DNA from 3 places in the Halobacillus sp. GSS1 genome. Region 1 is predicted to be linked to each of the others. Evidence: riboswitches for the same ligand, from Rfam matches in the RefSeq annotation. Region 1 holds a riboswitch; each other region holds the start of a gene.

Region 1 (4,213 bases):
TCCCGGAATTCTGTTTTCCAAGCAGATCTTCACTCCATGCCCCGCAAGCGACTACGACATGATCGGCGCTTACGTCTCCTCGATTTGTTCTCACGCCTGTGACTTGATTCTTTTCTTTAATTAAACCTTGTACATCGGTGTATTCTAAAAGTTCGGCTCCAAGCTCTACCGCTGACATGGCAAAAGCCTTCGACAAATCGGGAGCGGAAACTTGCCCGTCATTCGGGAGAAATAAGGCACCGCTCAGCTGGGAGGACACCGCCGGTTCTTCTCTTTGCAATTCAGAAGGCTCCATCCATCTCGCTTCCTCCCCGCGGTTTCTTTGAACTTCCCCATAGGCGATTAGCTCTTCCCTTTCTCCTTCATTTGTAGCAATTTTATAGATGCCGTTTTGCTGCAAACCAATATCAATGCCGCTATACGCTTTCAATTCTTCAGACAGCGCTGGAAACATCGCGCGACTTGCTGTAGCCAGTGAATACAATGAGTCGTTCCGGTCTTTTAGTTCCGATTGCGCTCCAAGCATGCCAGCTGCAGCTGAAGATGCTTTGCAGGCGATCGTCCCCCGCTCCAGGAGAAGAACAGAGCGTCCACGCTGTGCCAAATGATAGGCGATGGAACTGCCGATCACACCAGCTCCGACAACAATCCTTTCATAATGCTTATTCATAACATCCTCCCTCTATCGATTTCCTTCCTGTAAGCCTGTGCTGCTTCCCCAGGATCCTCCGCCTGTAGAATGCCAGACATGACTGCCATTCCCTGCGCTCCGGTACGAATGACATCACCTGCCCGCTCAGGAGATATCCCGCCGATGCCAACAACCGGACACCCGACATGCCGTATGATTTCACGGAGCGAATCCAATCCTTTCCCCGCTTTTCCCGGCTTGGAGGAGGTTGGATAGATATTTCCGTATAGGAGAAAATCCGCTCCTTCCTCTTCCGCACCTATGGCCTCTTTTAGTGAATGAACGGATTTTCCTACATTCAGACCGGGAAAGGATTGCTTCACTTGTGCGACTGGGAGACTATGGTGAGTCAACTGCACCCCGAAACATCCTGCAACAGAAGCTACATCTGCCCTGTCGTTGATGATAATACGATCCATTGGAAAACCGGTCTCCGTCACCTGTTGAATCCCATCAAAAATTTCAGCAGCGGACCGATGTTTTTCCCGAATGTGGAGAAAATCAACTTGCTGTTGGACCGCGCTCACTGTCTCGGTTAGTTCAGAAATCGTCTGCTTTCCTGTCGAGATCAAGTGAATGGAAGGACTCACGATTCATTCTCCTTTTCCTGCCAAGAGAGAAGTTCTCATATCAAATGGCCATTCTTCCATGACATATGCCATTTCCCAAAACTGGTACTCATACTGACTGCTGATCACAAACAACTCTTTCATCCGCTCACGGCCAGCTTCCGATTTCAATTCCGCCAGATCATCAAGACGTTGAATCTGCTCCTCTACGAGCGTTCGGAACCAATCCCCGCCATAGGTGCCAATCCATTCCTGATAAATCGGTTCTTCCGGCTGATGATCTTTCAAGTGCTCCCCGACTTCATAATAAAGCCAATAGCACGGAAGAATCGTAGCGATGATCTCCCCCAAGTCCCCGTGGTAGGCTCCTCGGTACATATGGGATGCGTACGCATAAGCCGTCGGAGAAGGAGTGAACTGGTTGCGCTCCTCCTTTGTAATCCCTAGCCTTTTTGAAAAGTTCTCATGAAGCTCCATCTCTGCTTCATACGTCCCTTGAGCATGAGAAGCCATACTGGCCATTGTTTTCATGTCCTCTGACTTCGCGGCTCCCATCGCCTGCACTCTGGAAAAGTGGGATAAATAATAAGAATCCTGAAGGACGTAGTAGCGAAACTGGTCGAGCGATAACGTCCCTTCTCCAATCCCTTTTACAAACGGATGGTTGAAACTTGCCTCCCAAATAGGATCCACCGCTTCGCGAATCTGTTGTGAAAATTTCATTGTCACTCTCTCCTTTTCCCGACGATCCACGGTCAAGGAAAAAAGAAATAAGACGCAAGCAATCTATGCATCTATTTCCAGACACAAAAAAAACCACTTTCTTCATATGCGTGAAGAAAGTGGTTTCATGTGTAAACATCTATATGTAGCTTAAGATACACGTAACCGCCACTTCCCTACGCTGGTATCAACCAGATCAGGTTCTAAGAGTCTTAAAGCTACACTTTAATCTCAGCCTTATGAGAAGGCACCCCTAGTGGATCGTCTATGATTTTTGATTTCAATGATATCGTAACATGTTCTAAATAATTGTCAAAACATTCCTCCAAAACTATCATGAATGGTAACTTTTAGAAGCATCTAACATTTCACAGAAGAGATGGATAACAAAGAGCGCTTCGTGACGGAAGCGCTCTATCGCATGGACCGATTTTGACCGGTTACTCTTCAGTAGTTAATCCAGTTCTGAGAGAGAAATTTTATATAGCTTGTCATCATTGTCCTGTGGATTTCCACGACCATCTGTATTATTACTAATGAAATAAAGATTGTTATCTTTTATTTGTACATCCCGAACCCGGCCAACACCAGCGATCACTTCACGGTATTCACCTGTTTCAAGGTCGAATTCTAAAACGGCAGAACCCCTTAATGCTGCAACATAAAGTTTTCCTTCAAAATTGTCCATTCCAGATGGTGCCCAGGTGGAGCTATCTCCAGAAGTGAATAGAGGCGAAACCATTCCTTCTTGTTCTTCAGAGCCTTCTATAACCGGCCATCCGTAATTTTGACCAGCTTCAATCAAATTAATTTCATCGTTTGCATTATCCCCATGTTCACTTGCATACATCGTACCATCTGACAACCAAGTCATCCCTTGAGGGTTGCGATGTCCAAAGCTATATACATAGGAATCCTCAAATGGATTATCATCCGGGATCGATCCATCTACGTTCATTCTTAAAATTTTTCCACCTAATGAATCCAGGTCTTGGGCTATTTCAGGATCAGATGCATCCCCAGCTGTAGCGTAGAGTTTTTCATCAGGACCTATTTTAAGTCTTCCTCCATGATGGTAAGTACCGCTGGGGATTTGGTTAAGAAGCAGATCCTCTTCTCTCCATACACGATCTTCCAACCGAAGCATTACGATCCGATTAAATTGTTCTTCCCCATCTTCATACGTGTAATAGGCATAGGCAAGGTTCGATTCGGAAAAGTCAGGGGCAAGAACAAACCCAAGCAATCCTGCCTCTGAAGCTGTGGAAACCTCTTCTTCAAGCTCTACGCTTTGCCTTTCTACTTCACCATCTTCAATTTTGACAATGTTCCCTGATCTTTCTGTTAAATAAAAGGTATCTTCCATTTTTTCGATGGACCATGGAACTTCCAAATTATCTGCTATCACTTCTAAACCTTCAGCAGGTAGTGGCGATTCTCCCTGTTTATTATCATCCGGGTTATCAGAACAGCCTGCTATAAAAAAGAAGGTAGTAATTAATAGCGCTATGATTTTTTTCAATTTAAAGCATTCCTCTCCCTCTTCGACTTTTATCTGAAGTGGGGGCAGTTCTAGTGCTCCCTCATCTCACTCACGTATTTCTAAATGAATAGAAGTGTTCTATTTGGAAAATATGCTATTTTTCTGTGTATCATGAAGGAAGAGTAGAAGCGGAAGAACCCCCTGGCTTCATTACTGAGGTTACGAGGAGCCCTTCACCAGGTTAATTTCTTCTATTCCTCATGACGAAGAAATGATGTGCCTTTAGAAACAAAGCCTTCCATAATATCTTTTGGCACCAAACTTCCACCTGTTGCCCAGACTAAATGAGTAGCATGATTTAACCGGGAGCCATACATGCCGTCTAACTGTTGTTGAATGTCGATGGAAGCAGGGCCGTACATGCCTGCAAGTGCCGATGGTTCGAGGGAAATACCTTCTGATTCATTCAAAAGGGCTAAAAGCTTGTACAAGTTTTCGTCGTTGATCGTATAAATGCCGTTCACCATATTTTCTACCAGCCTGCCAGCCAGAGCTGATGGTCGTCCAACAGCTAATCCATCAGCTTCCGTCTTATTATCAAGCCCGATATCCTGAACAGAAATGTCCTCATGTTTTCCTGTGGCAAGTCCAAGCATCATGCACGGAGAGCTGGTCGGCTCTGCAAAATAACAGTGCACATGATCCCCGAAAACATACTTCAGTCCATAAGTGATCCCCGCAGGACCT
Region 2 (4,213 bases), on a different contig from region 1:
TCTTGTCGGCCACATCCGGTTCGTTCAGCCGGAGGAGGAGCGCACCTCTTTAACGATGCCTCAGGTCAAGTCGTCATCAATCAACAGTCGGAATTATTACATTCAGAAGGAAGTCACACATGCGGGAGATGCCCTGCATAGGAGGACGATGACCACTTTTGATGAAGGGGAGGTCATCGTTTATTTGGAAACAGACCGGCCGGATTACGGAGAAACCGCGAATCAGTTTCTTGACCTGATTGAGCGGAGACTTCATGAGTTGTTGAAGGGGATTACGATCAGCTGGGGGATCTCCTGCCATAAAGGGGGGTATCAGGTTTTTCATAAAAGTTATGAAGAGGCGGAAACGGCACTGAAAATCGGTCAGCAGCATGAAGAAGGGGAGCGGACGTTTTTCAGTGATACACGGATGAATCGCTTGCTCATGGCTCTTTCTCATGAAGAAGAAATCGGAGCAATTGTCTATGATACGTTAGAGAAGCTGATTGATTATGACCAGAAACGGCAGACAGAACTCATTCATACGTTTATGGTCTACAACAAATACAACAGCAATGTCAGTCAGACCGCCCGTGCCCTGAATTTGCACCGTCAATCCTTGCTGCATAGATTGAGGAACATTGAACATTTGACTGGGCTTTCCCTGCTCAATGCGGACGATCTTTTTTTGTTGGAGTTGAGCGTCAGGTTGTGGCTATTGAAAAAGGTGGATGCATAGAGCGCCTCCTTTTTACGGCGCTCTATTTTTCATCTTTGACGGTCGTTTTCCATTCGCCCTGATTGGTCCCACGTCGATCCAGCTTGACGGTCCACTGGTCGGATTCTTTATCAAAAGAAAGCAGAGAAACTATCAGCACATCGGCCTTTTCCGGTTCTTTTTCAGATAATGCTGTAGAAAGAGCTTCAGAAGCTTTTAAGTCTGCTCCCTCTACTTCACTCATTTCAAGCTCCTGGACTTTTTCAGCGGTGGCTTGTTCAGGGTAGGACTCAGCGATATCCCCGTCTACCCAGACCTCGACCTGTTTGCCGACCCATAGACCTTTAGGAGCTCCGGATACCCACATGGCCCTTCCTTCCTCCCCTGACCCATCATCCATCGGTGTGACAACCAGAATACTGTCCTCATCCTGATCCATGACAAACCCGCTCATGTCCGGGTCGGATACTTCTGCTTCCACTTCCTTCTGGTCTACTTCCTCCGTTTCTGACAGCCCACATCCACTAAGGCATAAAGAGAAAAACATGAACATACCAGGCATCCATCTCATTTTCATCATTCACACACTCCTTATCTTCTTAATGATGACGTTTGAACGGGAGCAAAAGTTTCACATGACAGAAACATCCAATTTTGTTATGATGAAAATCACCAAGCGAATAAGTTTATGAAACTACTAGGGGAGCCTGAATGGGCTGAGAGGAAAGCGAGCGAGCTTTCTGACTCTTACAAACCTGATCTGGTTAATACCAGCGGAGGGAAGTAGTCTGACGATACGTGTATCGGCTTACTGCATACCAGGCCAGGTCCTCTAAGGATCTGGCTTTTTTATTTGCCTCCATTCTTCTCCCGTTTAGAAAGGTGGTGAAATATGAAAAACACAAAGCTACTCACAACGATGGCTGTGCTTGTGGCGATCGGGACGCTCGGGGCGCAATTCCTTTGGTTCCCGGCCGGTATTGCGAAAGCTTATCCTGTCCAGCATGCGGTTAATGTGATTGCGGCGGTGGTGCTTGGCCCCGTGCCGGCGGTCATGATTGCTTTTGTTATCGGGCTTTTACGTTTCTTATTAGGGGTCGGCACCTTTCTTGCTTTTCCGGGCGGGATGTTTGGTGCATTATTGGCAGGGATTTTTTACAGGATGTTTGAAAGAAAAAGTTCTGCGGTGATTGGTGAAGTGCTCGGTACTGGAGTCATCGGAGCTTTGGCATCTGTCCCGATCGCACACGTCTTGATGGGAAGTTCAGCTGGTGTTTTTGCATTTGTTCCTTCTTTTGTCGTAAGCAGTGTCTCGGGGGCTTTCATTGCTGCCTTCATTTTATCACGAGTGAAAGTTGAAAACATGATCTTACAACCATAATACACGGAAACTGCTAGGGGCGCGAGTATTCGCTGAGATAAGGAAACATTCCTTGGTCCCTCAATACCTGATCCGGGTCATGCCGGCGGAGGGAAGTAGTAAGAATCCCCTTCTGTCCTCTAGTAGCTTCCGAGAATAATAGGAGGCTCTACCATGTCTTTTTCCAAACAATTAAGAAATGAAAATCAGGATATCTATCAAAAAATATTCACTCATCCCTTCGTCCAGGGGATCGGGAAAGGAGAGGTATCAAAAGAAGCGTTGATTCATTATATCAAGGCTGATTATGAATATCTGAATGCTTTTATGCATGTGTATGGAATCGCTATTTCCAAGTCCCCTTGTAGAGAAGACATTCAACTGTTTAATAAGCAAATCGATTTTGTGTTGAACAGCGAGATCCATCCTCATAACAATTTTTGTGAACAGATTGGCGTTTCCTATGAAGAGCTTCAAGGGTATCCGTTGCCGCCGACTGCTGATCACTATATAAAGCATATGCTATTTCATGCCCATAATGGGGGGATCGGTGAAATATTAGCGGCCTTGCTTCCATGCCCGTGGACCTATTATGAAATCGGGGTCGAGCTTAAGAACCACTACCAGCCAGGGGTTGACCATCCTTTTCTCCCTTGGATCGATTTTTATGCCGATGCAGAGGTGAACAGTCTGACGGCGGTGTTATGTGAGCGGCTTGATCAGTATGCTGCACAAGCGTCTGAACTAGAAAAACAGCGGATGAGAGAAGCTTTTCGTAAAAGCTGTCAGCTGGAATATGCTTTTTGGGATATGGCTTACACACAAGAACAATGGCCTTGTGAAAAGGAGGTTGTGAGATGAGACAAGTATCATGTGCGCTGACAATTGCAGGGACTGATCCGAGTGGTGGCGCGGGTATACAGGCAGACTTGAAGACGTTCCAGGAATTGAAGAGTTACGGGATGAGTGTTGTAACTTCAGTCGTTTCCCAAAACACGACAGGTGTGAAGGATGTTCATCACCTCCCGGAAAACTTCATTAAGAGTCAACTGGAAGCTATTTCTGAGGATATGCCTGTTCATGCACTGAAAACTGGGATGATTGCCAATAAGGGGATGATGAAAGTCATCAGTGAATGGTTGAATGAAGTGGCTGCTCCTTACATCATGGACCCTGTCATGGTTGCCCAGAGCGGGGACCCTTTGATTGAAAAAGAAGATCAACGGTATTTAAAAGAATATCTTGTACCCAGGACATCACTCGTCACTCCTAACATCCCTGAAGCTGAAGTCCTTGTCGGAGGAAAAATTAAAACAGAAGCAGATATGAAAGAAGCAGCCGAAATAATTGTGAAAGATTTAGGTGCAGGAGCGTCTCTTGTCAAAGGGGGCCATCTCGATGGAAGAGCGGTTGATTTTCTATATGATGGTGGACGTGTCTATGAATTTGAATCTGAACGGATTAATTCTTCAAATACGCATGGCACAGGGTGCACGTACTCAGCAGCCATTACGGCTTACCTGAGTCAGGGACACGCTTTGCCACAAGCTGTCAAAGAAGCCAAATACTTCGTAACAGAAGCGATTCGCCACTCCTTCGACTTAGGAAAAGGAAGCGGACCGACCAATCATTTTGCTTTACGTGAGGAGGTTTTCAACAAATGGCTGTAAGTGTTATCGAAAGAGTAAGAACACAGCGCCCACTGATTCATCACATCACGAATTCAGTGGTGATGAATTTTACAGCGAACGGTCTTTTAGCTTTTGGAGGATCGCCGATCATGGCCAATGCCACACAGGAAGTGGCGGATGTCACCCGATTGTCTCAAGGACTGTTATTGAATATAGGAACGCTTCATGAAGAACAGGTGAAAGCCATGATCCTTGCTGGGAAAGCTGCAAATCAAATCGGCATTCCTATCGTCTTCGATCCTGTCGGCGCTCCTGCTACTCGTTATCGTTCAGATGCATGTCAGAGGATCTTGCAGGAGGTGACTCCGACGGTTATTAAAGGGAATGCCGGAGAACTTGCCCATCTCATCGGTCTGAATGTGGAAACGCAAGGCGTAGACTCCACAGGAGCAGCTGATTCCGAAGCCATCGTCCGCTTAGTAGCGGAGAAATATCAGACTGGAGCCGTCTGTACAGGAGAACAGG
Region 3 (4,213 bases), on a different contig from region 1:
ACGATCCGTACACGGTGTTGATCTGATCGGTTATGAAAACCACCTTCAAATCAGGGACTTCCTCTTTTCGTTTTAAAATGGCGTCAACCAGGTTGCTGGAGATGTCAGGAAACTCGTTCTTACCATTTGTGTACCCATTGAATAGAAACATATCGGCCACAATGAAGTCTTCAGCCTCCCCTATTGTCCGGTTGATCTCTTCAAAAACCTGAAGATCATGCACCGTCTTCCCTGCTTCGTCTTCGTATGTTAAATCACGGAAAAACTCGATATTTTCCATCTGATGCTTCTCTCCTTCATAAGAGATCCCCTCAGGAAGAGCTTTCCATGAAGTATGATAAGCAATGGTGACACTTAAAATAGCGATAATAGCGACAATGATCCAAAACCACTTACTCTTTCCAATCCGCTTCAAACGGTCCATTATGTAGCCTCCTCAACTTGAGTGCTTATTTTATTTTCACTATAATGTCCTGTCTCAAACCTCAATAGAAGAAAAAATAAAAAAAACATAGTTTATTGAACGATATGGCAGGATTGTGGAAGACTCCGTTTCGAGATGTTTTTTGAGTGGATAGGGGCTACGGGGAATAGCTCGCTTTCCGCGGGAGCGCGACGAGCCTCCTCAGGCTGACGCCTTGCGGGGTCTCACCCTGCACTTTTTTCCTCCTAGTTATCCGGTTCTGGCGCCTAGCGGCTAGTGAGACTTCCCTCGCTTCTGTACGATAAGTCAACATCGAATCACTCCGTTCTTCGTGTTTCCTTTATCTCCGCCAGTTCAGTCCAGTCCATACGCCGCTTATCAAGGCGCCTGCACACTTATGTTAGGAGTCTCGCCATTCCCCTCCGCCCCTTTCTCTTGGAAGATTCTCGAAACCACTACTCTAAAATGAGTTTGTATGGTATTGGGAAGAGGATAATATTAATTCTGCCCAGTGGGCATTCAGAAAGTGAAAGCTTGATACAGAAGTTTGATACCCACTCTAGATGGAAGAGTGGTAGACACTCCATCTCTGTATAGGGGTTCGTTTCTCCTCTTATATGAAATGGGGTGGCTTGGAAGCTGCGAGACTCCCGTGGGAGAAGGAGATAGACAAGATCCCGTAGGACGCAGTCCGAGGAAGCTCGGCGCTCCCCCACAGGAAAGCGAGTGGCTTCCCAGCCACCCCTAACGCTTAACCAGGCAACGAACCCTGGAGACATCTCGAAACTGAATTCTCAAGAAAAGGCGGCGTTTGTGGAAATTCATAGAAGGAAGAACTATTAAAAATCCCCCATTCGATGTCAGAACATCGCACGGGGGATTTTGTTTAATGGCTTAATAATTTTGGTCGTTTTACAAATAGGAGACTGACGACGATACTGCTTAAGATAAACGCCGGGAGCATGTACCCACCATTATAGATGAGGGAATACAACCAGACAGGCTGTCCCTCAGGGGCGAACTCGCCGTAAAAAACGATCCCTGCAAAAAAGTGTCCGAAAAAGCGGAGCACGCTTCCAATCAGGCAGCCGACAATAATCCATCCGATCAATCGACGGGACTCTTTCGATTGGATCGCCTTCCATAGCGGTTTCGCTACTATGCCAGCCGCTCCGATTACTGCAAAGGCGACGATATAGTCGAAAAACGCCTGAAGTAGTGTCATAATATAGGCGCCGGTCATGATTTGATAGATTCCTAACAGAAGACCGGTGGTGACGCCACCTTTCAAGCCCCAGCGGAAGGCCATGATGAATACGGGGACCATGGCAAAGGAAACCGAACCTCCCTGCGCCCACAGTTTAAATGATAAAAACGGGATGATATCCAACAATAATGCGAGTGCTGAAAAAATCGCAACTTCTACGAGAAATAAAACGCGACGATTTCTCATTTCAACATTCCTCCTAAAAAAAGACACAAAAAAAGCAACGCCAAATAGGGAAGCTTCCTGATGGAGGAGTCCCAATTCTGCATTGCACCATCAAAAAAGCCGCCATCCCTACGCCAGTGCTAACTGACAGGTTCGAAGGGTCAGAACGAAATGTTCACTCTCAGCCGGAGGCTCCCCTTGAAGGCTTTATACCGTTTACTTTTCTTGATTTGTCTCTATTATAATAAACTTTTTACTAGATTACAAAACCTTTTATATTTCCCGGGCAATCACTTCGTATTCGTGTACATTTGGAAAAATTCCAAGGTGCGTTCAATGATCATATCCTTGTCATGATCAAGAGTCGCCACATGATAACTATTTTCCAGATGGATAATCTCCTTGTGTTCAGAAAACACCGATTCGAAAATGACTTCTGAGTTATGCGGAGGTACAACGTGATCCTCATCCGATACGAAAATCATGATCGGGCAGTGGATTTCATCCAGTCTATCCTTGACCATGCCCATCAATCCAACCAGCTCTCCGATCGATTTCACCGGCGTGCGGTCATACGCAAGTTCGACCGTCTCCGGATCTTTAATATCGGAACCGATCGCATCTAAAAAGCGTTCATCCGTCCCCTGGCTACTTTCCAGTGCAGGGATATCGATAGCCGCATTGATTGGAATGACTCCCTCAATGTCCCGATACTGACTCGCCATATACAACGCAAGCGTCCCACCCATCGATAAACCGACGACAAATATTTTTGAACATCTGTCTTTTAACCAGGAATAAGCTTCTTCCACGGATTGCACCCAATCCATATGTGAGGTAGATTCCATATCCTCAGGACTTGTTCCATGACCCTTTAATCTCGGACAATAAACGGTGTAACCAGCTCTGGCATAGGCTTCAGCTAAAGGCTGCATACTTTGGGTCGTTCCTGTAAATCCATGAGAGATGAGGATACCGACTTCATTACCCTCGAAGCGCATCTCCTCTGCTCCATGCATCACGTTTTCCATTCAATCCCACTCCTTTGGCTTTCTCTTTTCCAAGTATTTTTTGTAGCACGGTATTTTCCAACCACTTCCAAGGCAGCAAGCGCTTGAACCACACATTCGCTCTCACACCGGCACCGATGGGATAGCGGAGTTTCACCAGGGTTTCTTTTTCCATCAATCCCGTCATCAGATCTGATACATCCTGAGGATTGCCATGGGATTCACTGTTCAAAGCATTCCACAATCCTTTTATGTATTCGGCATAAGGAGACTCAGGGTCCTGGGCGGCTTCCGGCATAACAAGACCGGACGACCAAATATTGGTCTGATAAGAGCCCGGCTCAATCAGAGCGACATCAATTCCGAATGGTTTCACTTCGAAACGGAGACTTTCAGATAAGCCTTCCAAGGCGTGTTTGGATGAGACATAAGCGGATAAGCCTGGAAAACCGATCAACCCGCTCACACTGCTGACATTCAAAATCTTCCCACTACCCTGGGCACGCATCAGGGGCAGAACTGCTTTCGTAACGGCAATCACACCAAAAACATTGGTATCAAATTGTTTACGGTACGTTTCAAGCGGCACCTGTTCAAGAAATCCACCTACCGCATAACCGGCGTTATTCACAAGCACGTCCAAGCGATACAGCGTATTCACTTTTTCTGAAAATCGCGCGATCGATTGTTCATCCGTCACATCCAATGACCACACTTCAATGCGGTCACGGACCTCCTCGTCCAATGTTTCGTACGCTACGGCTTTTTCTATATTTCTCATCGTGGCGATGACACGAAAGCCTTTTTCTGCACATTTCACAGCTGTATGGAAACCGAATCCACTGGATGCTCCTGTAATGAGTACGGTTTGTTTCATGATCTGACTCCCCCTTGTGCTAGTCGTTACCCCATATCATTCGATGTCACACCCTTATTCTCCTCTTTCCATAAAACATGCACAGGTGCATAGGAGTAGATCCCGTAACAATTCCGATACATATTGTATGGTTTTAGGCATATTAATGATAGAATGGTAAAGGTTATCGACCGAAATAAATTTGAATAGAAAGGAAGTTTCATAATTTATGAGTACGAACATGAAGCTTCAGGCGCTTACCCCTTCTTACGATCCATGGGAAGCGTATATGGACGTGGAAGAACACGGAAAAATGACCTTATCGAACATTGAATTTACGACGACGACGCTTTGCAACATGCGTTGTGAGCACTGCGCGGTCGGATATACGTTAGGTGCGAAGGATCCGGAAGCTTTGCCGATGGACTTGCTCCGGAAGCGGCTTGATGAAATCCCTCACCTGCGTACACTGAGCATTACGGGCGGAGAGC

What was found. Region 1 has a riboswitch for thiamine pyrophosphate ahead of tenA (thiaminase II). Riboswitches for the same ligand answer to the same signal wherever they lie in the genome.
Region 2: linked by a shared signal. The riboswitch ahead of tenA (thiaminase II) and the one ahead of tenA (thiaminase II) in region 1 are both predicted to bind thiamine pyrophosphate.
Region 3: linked by a shared signal. The riboswitch ahead of thiT (energy-coupled thiamine transporter ThiT) and the one ahead of tenA (thiaminase II) in region 1 are both predicted to bind thiamine pyrophosphate.

Annotation. Positions count from the first base shown of each region.
Region 1 is NZ_JAFLHE010000001.1:618,998-623,210, forward strand. Features, by position in the region: gene thiO (glycine oxidase ThiO) at 1-670, opposite strand, end outside; gene J0K78_RS03220 (thiamine phosphate synthase) at 667-1,281, opposite strand; gene tenA (thiaminase II) at 1,285-1,983, opposite strand; TPP riboswitch at 2,140-2,248, opposite strand; gene J0K78_RS03230 (PQQ-dependent sugar dehydrogenase) at 2,438-3,505, opposite strand; gene J0K78_RS03235 (D-serine ammonia-lyase) at 3,718-4,213, opposite strand, start outside.
Region 2 is NZ_JAFLHE010000003.1:259,420-263,632, forward strand. Features, by position in the region: gene J0K78_RS09720 (PucR family transcriptional regulator) at 1-718, shown strand, start outside; gene J0K78_RS09725 (DUF3221 domain-containing protein) at 741-1,277, opposite strand; TPP riboswitch at 1,387-1,496, shown strand; gene thiW (energy coupling factor transporter S component ThiW) at 1,590-2,078, shown strand; TPP riboswitch at 2,084-2,189, shown strand; gene tenA (thiaminase II) at 2,232-2,918, shown strand; gene thiD (bifunctional hydroxymethylpyrimidine kinase/phosphomethylpyrimidine kinase) at 2,915-3,727, shown strand; gene thiM (hydroxyethylthiazole kinase) at 3,718-4,213, shown strand, end outside.
Region 3 is NZ_JAFLHE010000002.1:350,733-354,945, reverse strand. Features, by position in the region: gene J0K78_RS08260 (phospholipase D family protein) at 1-424, opposite strand, end outside; gene thiT (energy-coupled thiamine transporter ThiT) at 1,311-1,877, opposite strand; TPP riboswitch at 1,966-2,065, opposite strand; gene J0K78_RS08250 (alpha/beta hydrolase) at 2,147-2,887, opposite strand; gene J0K78_RS08245 (SDR family oxidoreductase) at 2,841-3,746, opposite strand; gene yfkAB (radical SAM/CxCxxxxC motif protein YfkAB) at 3,952-4,213, shown strand, end outside.